4 regions of the Streptomyces sp. NPDC002788 genome follow, and region 3 is predicted to be linked to each of the others. Evidence: riboswitches for the same ligand, from Rfam matches in the RefSeq annotation. Region 3 holds a riboswitch; each other region holds the start of a gene.
What was found. A riboswitch is a leader RNA that binds a small molecule or an ion and turns the genes downstream of it on or off. The one in region 3 is predicted to bind cyclic di-AMP.
Positions count from the first base shown of each region.

Region 1: another riboswitch for cyclic di-AMP. It lies ahead of ACWD1U_RS29480 (transglycosylase SLT domain-containing protein); the one in region 3 lies ahead of ACWD1U_RS21560 (NlpC/P60 family protein).
Region 2: another riboswitch for cyclic di-AMP. It lies ahead of ACWD1U_RS10100 (M23 family metallopeptidase); the one in region 3 lies ahead of ACWD1U_RS21560 (NlpC/P60 family protein).
Region 4: another riboswitch for cyclic di-AMP. It lies ahead of ACWD1U_RS27600 (transglycosylase family protein); the one in region 3 lies ahead of ACWD1U_RS21560 (NlpC/P60 family protein).

Region 1 is NZ_JBSFVB010000018.1:115,588-119,791, forward strand. Features, by position in the region: gene ACWD1U_RS29470 (GNAT family N-acetyltransferase) at 1-777, opposite strand, end outside; gene ACWD1U_RS29475 (HAD family hydrolase) at 963-1,811, shown strand; gene ACWD1U_RS29480 (transglycosylase SLT domain-containing protein) at 1,775-2,563, opposite strand; cyclic di-AMP (ydaO/yuaA leader) riboswitch at 2,567-2,736, opposite strand; gene ACWD1U_RS29485 (polyprenyl synthetase family protein) at 3,248-4,204, shown strand, end outside.
Region 2 is NZ_JBSFVB010000004.1:229,937-234,140, forward strand. Features, by position in the region: gene ACWD1U_RS10090 (SGNH/GDSL hydrolase family protein) at 371-1,156, opposite strand; gene ACWD1U_RS10095 (DUF6250 domain-containing protein) at 1,302-1,583, opposite strand; gene ACWD1U_RS10100 (M23 family metallopeptidase) at 1,654-2,592, opposite strand; cyclic di-AMP (ydaO/yuaA leader) riboswitch at 2,597-2,751, opposite strand; gene ACWD1U_RS10105 (alpha-galactosidase) at 3,070-4,204, opposite strand, start outside.
Region 3 is NZ_JBSFVB010000011.1:152,399-156,602, reverse strand. Features, by position in the region: gene ACWD1U_RS21570 (hypothetical protein) at 1-39, shown strand, start outside; gene ACWD1U_RS21565 (SLAC1 family transporter) at 17-946, opposite strand; gene ACWD1U_RS21560 (NlpC/P60 family protein) at 1,023-2,192, opposite strand; cyclic di-AMP (ydaO/yuaA leader) riboswitch at 2,201-2,373, opposite strand; gene pcrA (DNA helicase PcrA) at 2,689-4,204, shown strand, end outside.
Region 4 is NZ_JBSFVB010000016.1:84,404-88,607, reverse strand. Features, by position in the region: gene eno (phosphopyruvate hydratase) at 1-878, opposite strand, end outside; gene ACWD1U_RS27600 (transglycosylase family protein) at 1,144-1,839, opposite strand; cyclic di-AMP (ydaO/yuaA leader) riboswitch at 1,844-2,010, opposite strand; gene ACWD1U_RS27595 (transglycosylase family protein) at 2,240-3,205, opposite strand; gene ACWD1U_RS27590 (cytochrome P450 family protein) at 3,385-4,204, opposite strand, start outside.

The DNA.
Region 1 (4,204 bases), on a different contig from region 3:
GAACTCCGGGTCGTACGCCGGGAACCAGCAGGCCAGGACGGAGGCCGAGCGCAGCCCGAAGTGCGCGGCGACCGGCCGCTCGCCGGCGTACAGCACGGACAGCGTGCCGCTGCACTCCGGTGCCCTGGTCCTGGCCAGCTGCCCGACGAGCCGGGTGATCCACTCCTGGGCGAACCGGTCCCGGCGACCCGTCCTGCGGTACTGCGCCGACTTCCACTCCATGAGCGTGCGCAGTGCGGCCGGGTCGCGTTCGTCGAACACGAATCGCAGGTCGCCGGCCTGCCGGCCCAGCCTGCGTTCCTTGGCCAGCGTCGTCTTGAGGAACTTCGGCGACTGGGCGCGCAGCACCGACTCGTACGTCTCGTAGCCCTTCTGCACGTCGATGACGAACGTGGCGTGCTCCTCGGCCGCGTACCGGACGAACAGCCGCTGCCCGGCCTCCAGATTGTCGAAGACGAAGCTCGACACCGAGCAGGCACGCAGCAGTTCGCCGGTCTCCAGCACCAGGCCCGGCCGCAGGATCGCGCCCTGCGCGTCCGAGACGCCGAGCCCGATCGCCCGGCCCTGGCCCAACGGGCCCCGCTCATGGGGCAGGAAGCCGACCGGCTCCAGTCCGTCGTAGACCACCGCGACCCGGGCCCGCGGCCTCACCCGGCCGACGGCCTCGGTGAACTCCGGTTCCATGAAAGGGTTGCGCGGTGCCGCCGAGGCGGCGCGCAGTGCGCGCCAGCGCTCCCTTTCCCCCTCGCCGAGCTCACCGGGCCCAGCCACGCGAATGCGCCCACTGCTCAACCTGACCCCCCGATCAAGTCCCCCCTGGACACATGGAAGGTACCGCCCGAGACGGCCCGACGGGTAGGTAGCGGAGCATGTTGTTGCCAACTGGTGCAGAGGCCTTCAACCGGGCAATCGGCGTCGGCCGCCGGTGAAACGACGGGGCGCGCTGTCCGTATTCTCTGATCATGGCCGCACCCCTCGCATATTCACTCATCGCCACCGACCTGGACGGGACGCTGCTGCGCGGCGACGACACCCTCTCCGACCGGTCTCTCGCCGCGCTCGCGCGGGTGGCGGGCGCCGGCGCCCAGCACCTGGTGGTGACGGGCCGGCCGGCACCGAGAGTGCGGCCGCTGCTGGACGACCTCCGGTGCACGGGACTCGCGGTGTGCGGTCAGGGCGCGCAGGTGTACGACGCCGGCGCGGACCGGCTGCTGTGGTCCATCACCTTGGACCGGGAGCTGGCGGAGACCGCCCTCGGCAAGATCGAGGCCGAGGTGGGGCAGGTGTACGCGGCGGTCGACCAGGACGGGGTCGACGGGCTCACGCTGATCGAACCGGGCTACCTCATGCCGCACCCGACCCTGCCCGCCGTACGCGTCGACCGGCGCGACCAGCTGTGGGGCGAGCCCATCAGCAAGGTGTTGCTGCGCCACCCCTACCTGTCCGACGACGAGTTGGCGGCGACGGCCCGCTCGGTGGTCGGCTCGCTGGCCACGGTGACGATGTCCGGTCCCGGCACGGTCGAACTCCAGCCGTGCGGTGTCACCAAGGCGACGGGCCTGGCGCTGGCCGCCGAGCACCTGGGGCTGCGGCCGGCGGACACCATCGCCTTCGGTGACATGCCCAATGACATCCCGATGTTCGACTGGGCCGCCCACGCCGTCGCGATGGCCAACGCCCATCCCGAACTCAAGGCCGTGGCCGACGAGGTCACCCTGTCGAACGAGGACGACGGCATCGCCGTCGTCCTCGAGCGACTGCTGGACGGGGCGGCTCAGTACGGGCCGTTGACGTTGTCGATCGAGCCGTAGCGGTCGGCCGCGTAGTTGCAGGCCGCCGTGATGTTGGCGACCGGGTCGTACGGGTCGAAGGGGGTGCCGGGCACGTGGTACGCGGCGAAGGTCGGGTCGATGACCTGGAGCAGACCCTTGGACGGGGTGCCCTTGGCGGCGTTGGAGTCCCAGTTGTTGATCGCCAGGGGGTTGCCGGACGACTCGCGCATGATGTTGCGGTAGATGCCGTCGTACGACCCCGGGATCCCGTTCCGCGCCATGATGTCCAGCGACTCGCGGATCCAGCCGTCGAGGTTGTCGGCGTAGGTCTTGGCGGAGGCGGGGGTGGCCTGGGTGACGCCCCCGGCGGGCTTCGCGGCCGGCTTGGCGGGGGCGGACGACTTCGACTTGGTCGCCTTCTTCTCCGTGACGGCCGCCTTCGTCGTCTTCACCTTCAGCTCGAGGCCCGGGTGGATCAGCTTCGGGTTGTCGCCGACGGCGGCGCGGTTGTCCTTGTAGAGCTGCTTCCAGCCGCCCGATACGTCGTACTTGTCCGCGATGCCGTAGAGCGAGTCGCCCTTGGCCACGGTGTACGTGAGGGACTTGGCGGGCTGGGCCGCCTGCGGCACGGACTGTGCGACGGTGGCGGGCGCGCTCTGGGGCTCGACGGCGCTCGCGTGCGTCGCACCGAGGAGCGGGAGGGTCAGTGCCGCTCCGCCGGTGCCGACGGCGACGACACCACGGGTGAGCGGGTTCCTTCTGGGGTGACGGTGCTTACCTCGTCCGGGCATGGCGATGTTCCTCTCCGGCGCCTGCGAGGTGAGCTGTCGGGTTCGGGCCGGGAGGTGCCCGGCCGCGTACGGCGCTGTATGCCGTGCGCGGCTTCACCCCGAGCCGTGCCGCTGTGCGGACCGGCGACTTACCTGGGTCCCCCGCTCCTGCCCTGCGTGAGTGAGTCGGTTGATGTGGGGTGTCCGGGCGGTGGCAGGATTCGGCGTCCGCCGGACAGGGCGGGAACGTATGCGAGAGCACATGTCGGGAACAAGCACCGAAGTCACATATGACGCTTGTTGACCTTGGTCGGGGGGAATGGGCCGCTTGATCCTTTGCGGAAGGGAAGGCTCAACTCGCATGGGCGGGAAGGGGGTACGGGCGGATGCCGGGGTGGCGTGCGAAACGTCGGGCGTGATTCAACTCACTGATCACGAATCTCTGGGGCAATGTCCGCCTATAGGAATTCGCTTATCCATCAAGGCAAATCGTGCATAGTCCGTTACTTCCTGGTAAGTCGATAAATGTCTGCTCTTATGAGCTGATCGAAAACATGGCGCTCCTGATCGGATACCACCCGGCCTGTAACCACGGGCGCTGACAGTGATCGAAACGTGACCGGATACGCTGACTCGAGTGAGGGCAGCGACCTATCGACAATCCGCGTAATCATCCGGCAGACACCAGCAGACAGGAGACCCCTCGTGACCGACGTCGGGCCGTTCGGGCTGAGCGTGCGGGACCAGGCTCTGGAAGCCGATGTCCAGGCCGGACTGACGGCTGTCGAGGAAGGCTTGCTCGAGGCCACCAAGAGTGAGGTGCCCTTCATCACGGAGGCCGCCCAGCATCTGGTGCGGGCCGGCGGCAAGCGGTTCCGGCCGCTGCTCGTGATGCTCTCCGCCCAGTTCGGTGACCGGCACGCCCCCGGGATCGTGCCCTCTGCCGTCGTCGTGGAGCTGACCCACCTCGCCACGCTGTACCACGACGACGTGATGGACGAGGCCGCCGTGCGCCGCGGCGTCGCGAGCGCGAACGCCCGCTGGGGCAACTCCGTCGCGGTCCTCACCGGCGACTTCCTCTTCGCCCGCGCCTCGCACATCCTGGCCGACCTCGGCCCGGAGGCCGTGCGGGTGCAGGCGGAGGCGTTCGAGCGACTGGTGACCGGTCAGATCCTGGAGACGGCCGGGCCGCAGGACGGCCGCGACCCCGTCGAGCACTACCTGGACGTGCTGGGCGGCAAGACCGGCTCGCTGGTCGCCGTGTCGTGCCGGTTCGGCGCGATGATGTCCGGCGCCGACGACACGGTCGTGGACGTGCTGACCCAGTACGGCGAGCGGCTCGGCGTCGCCTTCCAGCTCGCGGACGACGTCCTGGACATCGCCTCCGACTCCCACGAGTCCGGCAAGACCCCCGGCACCGACCTGCGCGAGGGCATCCCCACGCTGCCGGTGCTGCGGCTGCGCGAGCGGGCGGCCCGGCTCGGCCTCGCCGAGGACGTCGCCCTGTGCGAGCTGCTGGACTCCGACCTCACCGACGACGCCCGGCACGCCGAGGCCCTGCGCCTGCTGCGGGCCCACCCGGCGCTGGAGCAGGCCCGGCGGGACACCGTCCGCTACGCCCAGGACGCCCGCTCGGCGCTGGCGCCCCTGCCGGAGTGCGCC
Region 2 (4,204 bases), on a different contig from region 3:
CATGTGACGTCCTACGCCGGCGCGGTACCGCGGACGCGGGCGCAGCAGTGGGTGGAGGAGGCACTGTCGCGTGAACTGGCCCTGTAGTCACCCGCCTCGGCCCGGCCACAGGTTTCGCGGCACTGCGGGCGGGCCCGGCAAAGGCGCTGCGACGGGAGCCGTGACGCTCCCGCAACCGCCGGACGTCGGAAGGGGCCGTCTCAGGGTGTCCGCCCGCAGCGGTCGGCGCGTCGACGCCAGTGAGCCGGTAGGACACCCCATCACGCCGTTCCGAGGGCGTACCCCCCGGCGGCCCGGACCACCCACCGGCGTCATGCGCAAGCGCGCACCCCCACCGGCCAGCCACAGGCCACCGCAGGCACCCGCACCCTCACGCCACCGGAGCGATCCGCATCCGGATGTCCGCCGGGGACAGTGCCCCCTTGGCCGTCACATGGTCACCCGACGACTGCCCGCGCAGCCGGCGCCCGATCCACGGCACCAGGAACTCGCGTGCCCAGTGGACGTCGTCGCGCCGGATGTCGAGGGTGCCGCGCGGCGGCAGCGGTGGCCAGGGCTGCTCGGGGTCGGCCGGCACGTCGAGGCCGAGCACCTGGCCCGCCCGGAGCGCCACGCGCGTGTGCCCCTCGGGCGACAGGTGCAGCCGGTCGGCATCCCACGCCCTGCGGTCCTGGACACTGCGCAGGGACCACAGGTCGAGCACCGGGCAGCCGTACCGGTCGGCGATGGCCCGGACATGGCCGTTGTACGTAGCGATCTTGCCGCGCAGATGCTTGAGCACGGGCACGCCGCGGGTGTCGAATCCGGTCGTCACCATCACCGTGCCGGCCACGGCCGTGAGCTGGGCGAGAGCCCGCTCGAAACGCTCGGCCACCTCGTCCGGGTCGGTGCCGGGCCGGATGATGTCGTTGCCCCCGGCGCAGAACGAGACGAGGTCGGGGGCCATTTCGACGGCCCGCGGAACCTGGTCCGCCACGATCTGGTCGAGAAGCTTCCCGCGCACGGCGAGGTTGGTGTACTGGAAGTCGCCTTCAGGCCGGAGGTCGGCGAGCAGGACGGCGAACCGGTCGGCCCAGCCGACGAACGCCCCGTCGGGGCCGGGATCACCGACGCCCTCGGTGAAGCTGTCCCCCACCGCCACGTACGACCCGATCACTGCTCTGCTGTCACTCTTCGAATCGTCTGCCACAGCCGTTTATGATTCACCCTCGAATGTGACCTACGCGACCGTAGGCCGGGGTTGACGGGCGGTGAGAAAGGCCACTCCTAAAGTGTTCGCCAACTCCGGAATAGGCAGCCTGTCAGGGATGTTTCGGAGTGGACCGCCAAATCCGGAGGTCGGTGCGGTTCGGTTGGTTCGGGACCAGCAGCGTCTCGGTGCGGTCGTGGAACAGGGAGCGGACGCCGGATTCACCCACGTGACGGCGGAGCCCGGTGGTGGGGTCGCAGTTGTCGCCGTAACCGGCGTAGCAGGCCGTGGGGTGGTCGTACTCGTCGAGGGCACCCCCGCGCGGCGTGTCGAAGGGGGCGTCCGGGGACCGGACGTCGGTCGCGTTCCAGAAGTTGTTGATGGGTGCGCACACACCGAAGGCCGGACCCGGGGATCGGGGTCCGGCCTTCGGCCGCGTGTCGGGCAGGTGGTCGTGCGGTCGGTCAGCCGACGGAGACGCCGTGCGAGCGCAGGAAGGCGACCGGGTCCACGTCCGAGCCGTAGTCCGGCGTGGTGCGGATCTCGAAGTGCAGGTGCGGTCCGGTGACGTTGCCGGTCGCACCGGACAGGCCGATCTGCTGCCCGGCGGTCACGGTCTGGCCGGCCGAGACCGAGAGCTGGGACAGGTGGGCGTACTGGGCGTAGTAGCCGTCGTCGAGCTTGATGACGACCTGGTTGCCGTACGCGCCGCCCCAGCCGGCGGAAACGACCGTGCCCGCGCCGACGGCCTTCAGGGAGGTGCCGGTCGGGACGACGAAGTCGACACCGGTGTGGTAGCCGCTGGACCACATGCTGCCGGCCATGCGGTACGGCGTGCCGACGACGGCACCGGCCACCGGGAGGGTGTAGCCGCCGGCGTTGGTCTGGGCGGCCGGCTTGGCGGCGGCCGGCTTCGCAGCGGTCTCCGCCTTCGCGGCGGTCTCCGCCTTCGCGGACGACTCGGCGGAGGAGGACTTCTTCGCCGGCTTCTCGGCCGAGGCCTTCGGCGCGGACGAGGACGGCTTCTCGCTCGAGGCCGCCTTCTTGCCGATCGAGAGCTTGAGGCCCGGGTGGATCAGCGACGGGTCGTCGCCGACCGCGTCACGGTTGTCCGCGTAGAGCTTCTTCCAGCCGCCGCTGACGTGCTGGTCCTCGGCGATCTTCGCGAGCCAGTCGCCGGCCTTCACGGTGTACGTGCGGGTATCCGTGGCCTTTTCGGCGGCCTTCTTCTCGGCGGCCGGAGCGGACTGGACGGCCTTTTGCGGAGCCGACTGCGGGGCGGCCTGGGCGCCGGCGGCCCCCATGAGCGGAAGCGCGAGGGCGGCCCCGCCGGTTCCGGCGACGGCGATGGAACGGGTGAAACGCTGGGTCTTCGGGCGGCGGTGCTTACCCTTCGCGGGCATGGCGAATTCCTCTCCGTCGCCTGCGAGGTGAGCTGTCGGGTGCGGGCTGGAGATGCCCGGCCGCGCCCAGGCGCGGCTTAACCCCAAGCCGTTCCGGGAACCGGAACAGGCGTCTTACCTGTGGGTCCCCCGCTCCTGCCGTACGTCGGGTCAGTGTGTGGGGCTCCGGGCGGCGGCAGGATTAGGCGTCCGTCCGGATTGGTGTGGAACGTAAGCGACCAAGACGCAATGGGACAAGCTTGCGGTTGCCTGTGAAGCTCTTTTTCTTGACGCGTCGGCACATTTCATCGTCACCCAGCGTGGATTACCGATCTCCGGCTTTCACCAAGAACCCTGAATAACGCCAGAATTACGTGCACATGGCAACAACGCATCGTCACGAATATGACGATGGTCACGCACCCCGACCCCATCTCCTTTACGATCGGGGCACGTTATGGCTAAATGGCGAGAAAGCCCCCCATTAGGACATAAGGGCTACTTCTGTTTGAGGTGGACGACAGTAGCGTCCAGGTCGCCACGCAGACCGACCCGCAGGCCGTGATGCAACAGCACGGCGCCTCGGTGAATTTCGCCCGTTTCGAGGCATTCGTACGTTGCTGCCGGGTTGATACCGTGCAGCCGGAGCGCCGGCACGGGCTCGCCGTAGCGCTGCGCCTGGAGCCAGGCGAGGACGACGGTCTCGTCACCGAGGACGTACTGCACCGCGCTCAGACCACCCTCCGGGGGCCGCAGCCGATAGAGGTCGCCGCGCTGCACCACGGGCCGGATCTCCTTGTACAGCCCCACCCACTCCCGGGCCTCGGCGAGCTCCTCCTGCGTCCACCGCGTGAGGTCGCCGCCGACACCGAGCACCCCGGCCATGGCGCTGACGAACCGGAACCGCAGGGAGCTGGCCCGGTGGTTGAGCATGGCGTTCGGGCTGTCGGTGACCCAGGCGGCCATGACCCGGGCCGGGTGGATCTGGCTGAAGCCGTGCTGGACGGCGAGCCGGTCGAGCGGGTCGGTGTTGTCCGAGGTCCACACCTGGTCCGTCCGGCTCAGCACCCCGAGGTCGATCCGCCCGCCGCCGCCCGAGCAGGACTCGAAGGCCACGCCCGGGTGGGCGGCCCGCAGCCGGTCCAGCAGGGCGTACAAGCCCCGGACGTGGTCGACCCACAGCCGCTGCGGATAAGAGTCATCCGGCCAGCCGGCGTCGGTGAAGCAGCGGTTGAAGTCCCACTTGACGTAGTCGATCGGGGCACTGGAGAGGAGCCCGTCGAGCTGCTCCCACAGGTACTCCTGAACATCCTCGCGGGCAAGGTTGAGTACGAGCTGATTGCGGAATTCCGTCCGCTTTCGTCCGGGTTGGTACTGCACCCAGTCGGGGTGGGCGCGATACAGATCGCTGTCCGGATTGACCATCTCGGGCTCGACCCAGATCCCGAACTGCATGCCGAGGTCGTGCACCTGGTCGGCGAGCGGCCTGAGCCCGCCGGGGAAGCGGTCGGGGTTGGGGGTCCAGTCGCCGAGCCCGGCCCGGTCGCTGGTACGCGTCCCGAACCAGCCGTCGTCGACGACGAACAGTTCGACCCCCATGGCCGCGGCCCGCTCGGCCAGCGCCCGCTGCTGC
Region 3 (4,204 bases):
ACCACGGCGAACATCTTCATCGCCGTGCTCTGGACCTGACCCGGGCGGACCGGGCGGCGGCGACCGCCCAGGCCGTGCACCCGAGCCACACGGCCACCGCGATCCACAGCAGTGCTTCCCCGGCGCCGTCGAGCCAGGGGACATCGAGCGCGGCGGCGGTCGCGAGAGCCGCCGCCGCCGTCACGGCCACGCAGAACACGGTCGCCCAGCGCCGGACGTCGTACTGGTGCCGGGGCCAGAAGAGCTCGGCGACGAGCAGGGCGACGCAGCAGACCAGGGCGAGCACGAGCAGGATGACGGTAGTCGTGCGCAGGGCACTGCTGCCGTCCTCGTTCCAGAGGTACAGGTGCGCGCTGTCGGCGCCGAGGAGCTTCGCTCCGGCCAGCGCCGAGACGGCGAGCGCGCCGGCCGCGAACCACTGGTCCCCGCGTCCCTCCTCCACCTGCCGGGGCTGGAAGCGGAACAGGGCGAAGCAGCAGAGCGCGAGGCCCAGCCAGAACAGCACCAGGGCCGCGTGCGCGAGCCAGGCCGCCGACTCGGCCGCGGCGAGCGTGGCGGCGAGCACGGCGAGGCCCTGGGTGGCCACACAGCGCAGGAACACGGTGCCGCGCCGCTCCCTGACCTCCACGGCGAGCAGCGCCGCCCAGGGCAGTGCGGCGAGCACCAGCAGGGCGCAGGCCGGTGCCTGCGCTCCGGCCGCAGAGAAGCCGGTGCCGAGCACGGCGGTCGCCGCCACGGTGGTGAGCACGGCCGGAACCTCCGCTCTCCACCCGCCGCGCGCCCGCTGGACGAGGCTCGCGGCCGACGCCGGCCAGGCCGCGCAGGCCAGGGCGAGGGCGACGCGGGAGAGGATCCCGTACCCCGCCGAGTCGAGACCGACCGACACGGTGCCGGTCGCCAGCGCATACGTCGCCCACCAGGTGGCAAACGGGGAGGGACCGGACATAGCGCCGATGCTAGAGAGCGGCGTGGGCGTTACGGGAGGGGCACGCGCGCGTGCCCCTCGAAAACGTACGAGACTCTCAGGCCGGCCGCACCACGCTGTGGATCGCCGACTCGCCGTCGTAGTAGACCGACTCCTCGCGCACATAGGTGCCGGGCTTGGGGGCGTGGATCATCATGCCGTTGCCGATGTAGATGCCGACGTGGGCGAGGTCGTCGTAGAAGAAGACCAGGTCGCCGGGCTGGGCCTGGGAGAGCGGGACCGTGGTGCCGGCGCCGACCTGGTCGTAGGTCGTGCGGGGCAGGGTCACGCCCGCGGCCCTCCATGCGGCCTGCGTGAGGCCGGAGCAGTCGTAGGAACCGGGGCCGACGGCGCCCCAGACGTACGGCTTGCCGATCTGGGCGCGGGCGAAGGCGAGCGCCTTGTCGGCCTTGGTGGCGTACGAGGAGTCGGCCGGGACAATCGAGGAGGACGAGCCGGAGCCCGCGGACGCGGAGTCGCTGCCCTGCTGCTGGGTGGTTTCCTCCTGCGCCTTGTGCTGCGCGGCCTGCTGCCGGGCCAGCTCGGCGGCCTGGCGGGCGGCCTCCTCCTGCTTCTGCTTCTCGATCGCCGCGAGCCGTGCCTTCTCCTCGGCGGTCAGCTTCGACATCAGCTCGCGTGCGTCGGCCAGCTTCCTCTGGACGGTCGCCTTGGCCGTCTTCAGGTCGCTCTGCGACTCGGTCAGCGCCTCAAGGCTCTCGGTGGCCTCCTGACGCTTCTTCATCGTCTCGGACTGCTGGGTGACGTAGTCGTCGACCGCTTCCTTCTGACGGCCGGTCATCCGGTCCATCAGCTGGGTCCGGTCGAAGTAGTCCTGCGGGGTGTCCGCGAGCAGGAACGTCGCCGTGTCCGGGGCGGAGGCGCCGGTGCGGTACTGGGCGGAGGCGAGGGAACCCAGCTCGTCCCGCGCCTCGTTGAGCTTCTGGGCGCGCTGCGCGACGTCGTCGAGGAGGGTGTCGACGCGCTTGCGCTGCTTCGCGGTCCTCTCCTTGGCCGCGTTGTACTTGTCGGTCGCCGACTCGGCCCGGCGGTACAGGTCGTCGACCTTCTTCTCGACTTCCTCCAGGCTGGGCTTCTCGTCGGCCTCGGGGGCGGCGTTGGCCGACTGGGACAGCAGGGCCACGGAGGTGAGGGCCGCCGTTGCGAGGGCGGGGGTCCGTATGCCTGCCACGCGCGTACCCGTAGGACGCGACTTGCGGTGCGACGCCAAGGGAGGCGACTCCTTCCATCGTCCGCCTACCGGGTTAGCTGTCGGGTTCGGGCGGGTGGTTCGGAAGGGTTGCCCTACGGCCTTCTCCGGATGCGGAGCCGGGCCGATTCACCCCAGGTCCTCGGTTGGGTCCCCGGCTCCGGCTGCCGCTGCGGCACGCCGGACTCGGCGGAGGCCGCGCGGCCCGGCGACGTTCGCCGGTGAGGGTCATGCGGCCCGGTCGCACCGTAGCCAACTCGTGTGGTCCTTGTGAAGGTTGGTGGGTGATATGCCCGATACATTTTCGTGACCTCAGTCCAGGGCCTTGCTGAGAGTGAGTAATCGCGGAGGGTTGATTGCGAGTCGTCCGCATTTGCGGCGGGAGTAGCGAGGCGTGATCATGCGGTTCTTGAGGGTGATAACGCGCCAGGCGTCCGATCGGCGGGGCCCGCATGAGCGGGTGATGTCTCCGGGGTGGCGGCGGGCTGTCAGTGGGGCGCCCTAGACTCGGAGAGCGATGAGCAGCCTCTTTGACGACAGCTTCCTGGCGGACCTCCAGGCCCAGCGCGGCCCCGCGGACGAGCCCCCGCCGCCGCCCGAGGACGATCACGCTCCGGAGCCGCTTCCGGACGATCTGTTCGGCGGGAAGTTCGACGCGCCGCCGGACCGGGACGCCTACTACCGCGACGGCGCCCCGCGCCCGGTGGTGGACACCGCCGCCCTCCTGGAGGGGCTGAACGACAACCAGCGCGCCGCCGTCGTCCACTCCGGCTCCCCGCTGCTCATCGTGGCCGGCGCCGGCTCCGGCAAGACCCGCGTGCTCACGCACCGCATCGCCCACCTGCTCGCCGAGCGGGGCGTGCACCCGGGCCAGATCCTCGCGATCACCTTCACCAACAAGGCCGCCGGTGAGATGAAGGAGCGCGTCGAGCAGCTCGTCGGCCCGCGGGCGAACGCCATGTGGGTCATGACGTTCCACAGTGCGTGCGTCCGCATCCTGCGGCGGGAGAGCAAGAAACTCGGCTTCACATCCTCCTTCTCGATCTACGACGCCGCCGACTCCAAGCGCCTGATGGCCCTGGTCTGCCGCGACCTGGACCTCGACCCCAAGCGCTTCCCGCCCAAGTCCTTCAGCGCCAAGATCAGCAACCTGAAGAACGAGCTGATCGACGAGGAGGACTTCGCCGCCCAGGCCACCGACGGCTTCGAGAAGACCCTCGCCCAGGCCTACGCGATGTACCAGTCGCGGCTGCGCGAGGCGAACGCCCTCGACTTCGACGACCTGATCATGACGACGGTCAACCTGCTGCGCGCCTTCCCGGACGTCGCCGAGCACTACCGCCGCCGCTTCCGGCACGTGCTGGTGGACGAGTACCAGGACACCAACCACGCCCAGTACGCCCTCGTCCGGGAGCTCGTCGGCACCTCCGAGCACCCCGTCGACGTACCGCCGGGCCCGGACGACGTCCCGCCCGCCGAGCTGTGCGTGGTGGGCGACGCAGACCAGTCGATCTACGCCTTCCGCGGCGCGACGATCCGCAACATCCTCCAGTTCGAGGAGGACTACCCGGACGCGACGACGATCCTGCTGGAGCAGAACTACCGCTCCACCCAGACCATCCTCAGCGCGGCCAACGCGGTCATCGAGCGCAACGAGTCCCGCCGCCCCAAGAACCTGTGGACCAACGCCGGCGAGGGCGCGCGGATCACCGGCTATGTCGCCGACACCGAGCACGACGAGGCGCAGTTCGTCGCCGACGAGATAGACCGCCTCACGGACGCGGGTGAGGCGAAGGCCGGCGACGTCGCCGTCTTCTACCGCACCAACGCCCAGTCCCGTGTCTTCGAAGAAATCTTCATCCGCGTAGGCCTGCCCTACAAGGTCGTCGGCGGCGTCCGCTTCTACGAGCGCAAGGAGGTCCGGGACGTCCTGGCCTACCTGCGCGTGCTGGCCAACCCCGAGGACTCGGTCCCGCTGCGCCGGATCCTCAACGTCCCCAAGCGGGGCATCGGCGACCGCGCCGAGGCGATGA
Region 4 (4,204 bases), on a different contig from region 3:
CCCTCCCAGTCGTCCTCGAACAGCGGGTCCTCGATGGAGACGAGCGGGTACGCGTCGACGAGCTCCGCGTAGTACTCGGTCATCTCGGCGGCCGAGCGGTTCTTGCCCTCGAAGGTGTAGACGCCGTCCTTGTAGAACTCGGAGGCGGCGACGTCGAGCGCCAGGGCGATCTGCTCGCCGGGGGTGTAGCCGGCCTCGTTGATCGCCTCGAGGATGAGGTCGAGGGCCTCTCGGTTGGAGCCGAGGTTCGGGGCGAAGCCGCCCTCGTCGCCGAGGCCGGTGGCCAGGCCCTTGCTCTTCAGGACCTTCTTCAGCGTGTGGTAGACCTCGGCGCCCCAGCGCAGGGCCTCGGAGAAGGACTCCGCGCCGATCGGCGCGATCATGAACTCCTGGATGTCCACGTTGGAGTCGGCGTGCGAGCCGCCGTTCAGGATGTTCATCATCGGCACCGGCAGCAGGTGCGCGTTCGGGCCGCCCAGGTAGCGGAAGAGCGGCAGGTCGCTGGCCTCGGAGGCGGCGTGGGCGACGGCGAGGGAGACGCCGAGGATGGCGTTGGCGCCGAGGGAGCCCTTGTTGTCGGTGGCGTCCAGGTCGAACATGGCCTGGTCGATCAGGCGCTGCTCGGTGGCGTCGTAGCCGACCAGCTCCGGGCCGATCTGCTCGATGACCGCGAGGACGGCCTTCTCCACACCCTTGCCGAGGTAGCGGTTCGAGTCGCCGTCGCGGAGCTCGATGGCCTCGAAGGCGCCCGTGGAGGCGCCGGACGGGACGGCGGCACGGCCGGTGCTGCCGTCGTCGAGGCCGACCTCGACCTCGACCGTGGGGTTGCCTCGGGAGTCCAGGATTTCCCGGGCTACGACGACGTCGATGGACGGCACGAGCATCTCCTTCTTCATGTGACGCGGATACGCGGGTCACGTGGACCCGGCGAGGCGCGGGCCTCGGTGGCTCGCGACATGAGCCTAACCGGCTCCGGGCGATCGGCCACCGCGTCGCCCACCCCATGGACAGAACCGAGAGTAAATTGTTTCCGAACGGAACAAAGCCGTATCGCAAAGACCGGCGGAAAGAACCCCGCCCCGGTGCGTACGGGGGAGGACGCACCGGGGCGGGGAGCCCGTGAGGACGGGGGCGGGCCGCTGCTTACTTCAGGTGCAGCTGCTGGCCCGGGTAGATGAGGTCGGCGTCGTCGACGATGTCCTTGTTCAACTCGTAGAGCTTCTCCCAGCCACCCTTGACCTTCTTCTCCGTGGCGATGGTGCTGAGGGTGTCACCCTTGACGACCTTGTACTCGCCGTCGCCCTTCTTGACCTTCTTGCCGGTCGGCGTGGTGACGGTCTGCTTGGCGGCCGGGCGCTCCTCGGAACGGGAGGCCGGCTGCTGCTCCGTCTGGCGGGTCTCGGTGCTCTGCTGGTTCTGCTGCGAGGAGCTGCCCGAGTCGCTCGAGGAGCCGCCACCGGTGTAGCCGGCACTCGACAGGCCCTTGCCGCAGACCGGCCAGGCACCCTTGCCCTGGCTGGCGAGGACCTTCTCGGCGATCTCGATCTGCTGGGCCTTGGTGGCCTGGTCGGCGGTGGAGGCGTACTTGGTGCCGCCGTAGCCGGACCAGGTGGAGGCGGAGAACTGCAGACCGCCGTAGTAGCCGTTGCCGGTGTTGATGGACCAGTTGCCGCCGGACTCGCACTGGGCGACGGCGTCCCACTCGGAGGCGGTGGCGGCGGAGGCGTTGCCGGCCGCCATCAGCGGCGCGGCGACGGCGGCGGAGGCGACACCGGCGACGGCGATGGCACGGGTGGCCTTGGACGGACGACGGTGCTTGCTCTTGCCGGAAAACAGCATGAATGGATCCCCTCACCGACGCCTGCGAGGTGAGCTGTCGGGTTCGGGCCGGTCGAGTTGCCCGGCCACGTCCCTCACGGGACGCGGCTTCACCCCTAGCCCTTCCGGCGCAACTGGCCGGTCGGGCGCCTACCTTGGGTCCCCCGCTCCTGCCTACGGCGCTTTGACGCGACGACTGTTCCCGTGCGGCCGCTGGCAGGATTCGGCGTTGCGGCAGCCGGGGCTCGCGGTGACGAGCGATCACGACCGTAGACACGCGATCGCCGGAATTTCAAAGACGATCAGGGCTTCTGAGATCTATCTCTCACCGCACTTATACGGGACATTCACCGCGAATGGTGACGTGAACTCGCACGGTTTCGGGGCGACTTCCGCCCTCGTTTCCGCACTGCCCGAACGGCTACTCCTCGTCCGCTTCGACCCTTGTCGTGAGCGTCTGACCGGGGCGGATGAGGTCGGGGTCGGAGCCGACGGCCTCCTCGTTCCCGGCGTACAGCACGCGCCATCCGCCGCGGAGGTCAAGGGAGTCGGCGATGGACCAGAGGCTGTCGCCGGGGCGGACGGTGTAGGAGCCGTCCGAGAGCGCACGGGAGACGCCGTCGCCGCGCGAGGCGTGCCGGCCCGCGGAGTCGCCCGTACGGCCCATGCGGCTGTCCCCGGTCGCGGAGTCCCCGTCGGCGCTGGGTCCGCGGTGGCGGCCGGAGCCGATGTCGGTCAGGGCCGAGGAGTCGCTGCTCTGCCGCGAGTTGCCCGACTTGTCACTCTCGGGGGTGGCCGAGGGGGAGCTTTCAGCGTCTTGGTCCTGCGGCGCGGAGCTCTTGAATTCGAGCGACTTGCCGGACTTGTCGGTTTCACCCTGCTCGGTCGACCGGGCGTCGGAAGACGTGGATGCCGACGGAGAGGGCGACGGCGACGACTCGGAGGAGTCGAGCAATCCGGGCGAGTCGGTCGGCGTGGACGAGTCGGATGATTCAGAGGTGTCCGACTTCGAGCCCTGCTGGAGACCGGAGAGCAGTCCGCAGGTGCGCCAGGCGCCGACCCCCTGGTCGGCGAGGATTCTCTCGGCCACGGCTATCTGCTGGGAACGGCTTGCCAGGTCGGCGCTCGCGGCGTAGTCGAGGCCCCCGTGGTTCTCCCAGTCCTCCTGGGACAGCGCGAGGCCGCCGAAGTAACCGTTGCCGCTGTTCTGGCTCCAGGCGCCGCCGGTCTCGCAGTCCGCGACCCGGTCCCAGGTGGTGCCGTCGGCCGCGCTGGCACCGGAGGCCCCGAGGAGCGGGATCGCGATGGCGGAGCCGGTCACTCCGGCCGCGACGAGGAGAGCCGGAGCCTGGCGGGGGCGACGGTGCCGACCGTTCCCGGAGAGCATACGGAGACCTTTCGCGAGACAGCAGTGATCAACGCGGCACGAGTCCCGGGCCGCGTTGATGGGTGAACGTATCGGCACACGATCACTTGTCACAAGTTCATGCCGCGCAGATCACGTGAAGATCACAGACATGACGGCGTGTCATGTTTGGCCGATTCACTCGCTGGTCATGGCGGCCGTCACGCCGGTGTGAACTCGACGGGCAGGGTGCGCAGCCCGCGCATGATGAGGCCGCCGCGCCATCTCAGCTCGGCCGGGTCCGCCGCGAGCCGCAGGTCCGGGAGGCGGGTGAGGAGGGTGGCGAGCGCGGCCCGGCCCTCCAGGCGGGCGAGCGGAGCACCGAGGCAGTAGTGGATGCCGTGGCCGTACCCGAGGTGCTGGTTGTCGCGGCGGGAGAGGTCCAGCACGTCCGGGTCGGCGAACCGCTCCGGGTCCCGGTCCGCCGCGGCCAGGACGACCAGGACCGGGTCGCCGGCCTCGATGCGCTGCCCGCCGATGGTGAGCGGCTGCGTGGCGAAGCGCCAGGTGGCGAGCTCGACGGGGCCGTCGTAGCGGAGGAGTTCCTCGACGCCGGTGGCCAGGAGGCCGGTCTCCCCGGCGGCGAGGGAGGCCTGGAGCCGGGCGCGCTGCCCGGGGTGGGTGAGCAGGGCGTAGGTGCCGTTGCCGATGAGGTTCACGGTGGTCTCGAACCCGGCGAACAGCAGGATGAACGCCATGGCCGCCGCCTCGTTCTCGGTGAGGTGCTCACCGTGGTCGAAGGCGCGGATGAGGCCGGAGATGAGGTCCTCGCCGGGGGCGGGTTCGGCGGGCAGCGCCTCCCGCTTGCGGTGGATGAGGTCGGCGAGGTAACCGCGCATCTTCTTCACGGACCGTGCGACGCCGCCGCGGGGCCCGCCCTGGTGACGGATCATCATGCCCGCCCAGTCGCGGAAGTCGTCCTGGTCCTCGCGGGGGACGCCGAGCAGGTCGCAGATGGCGTAGATGGGGAGCGGGAAGGCG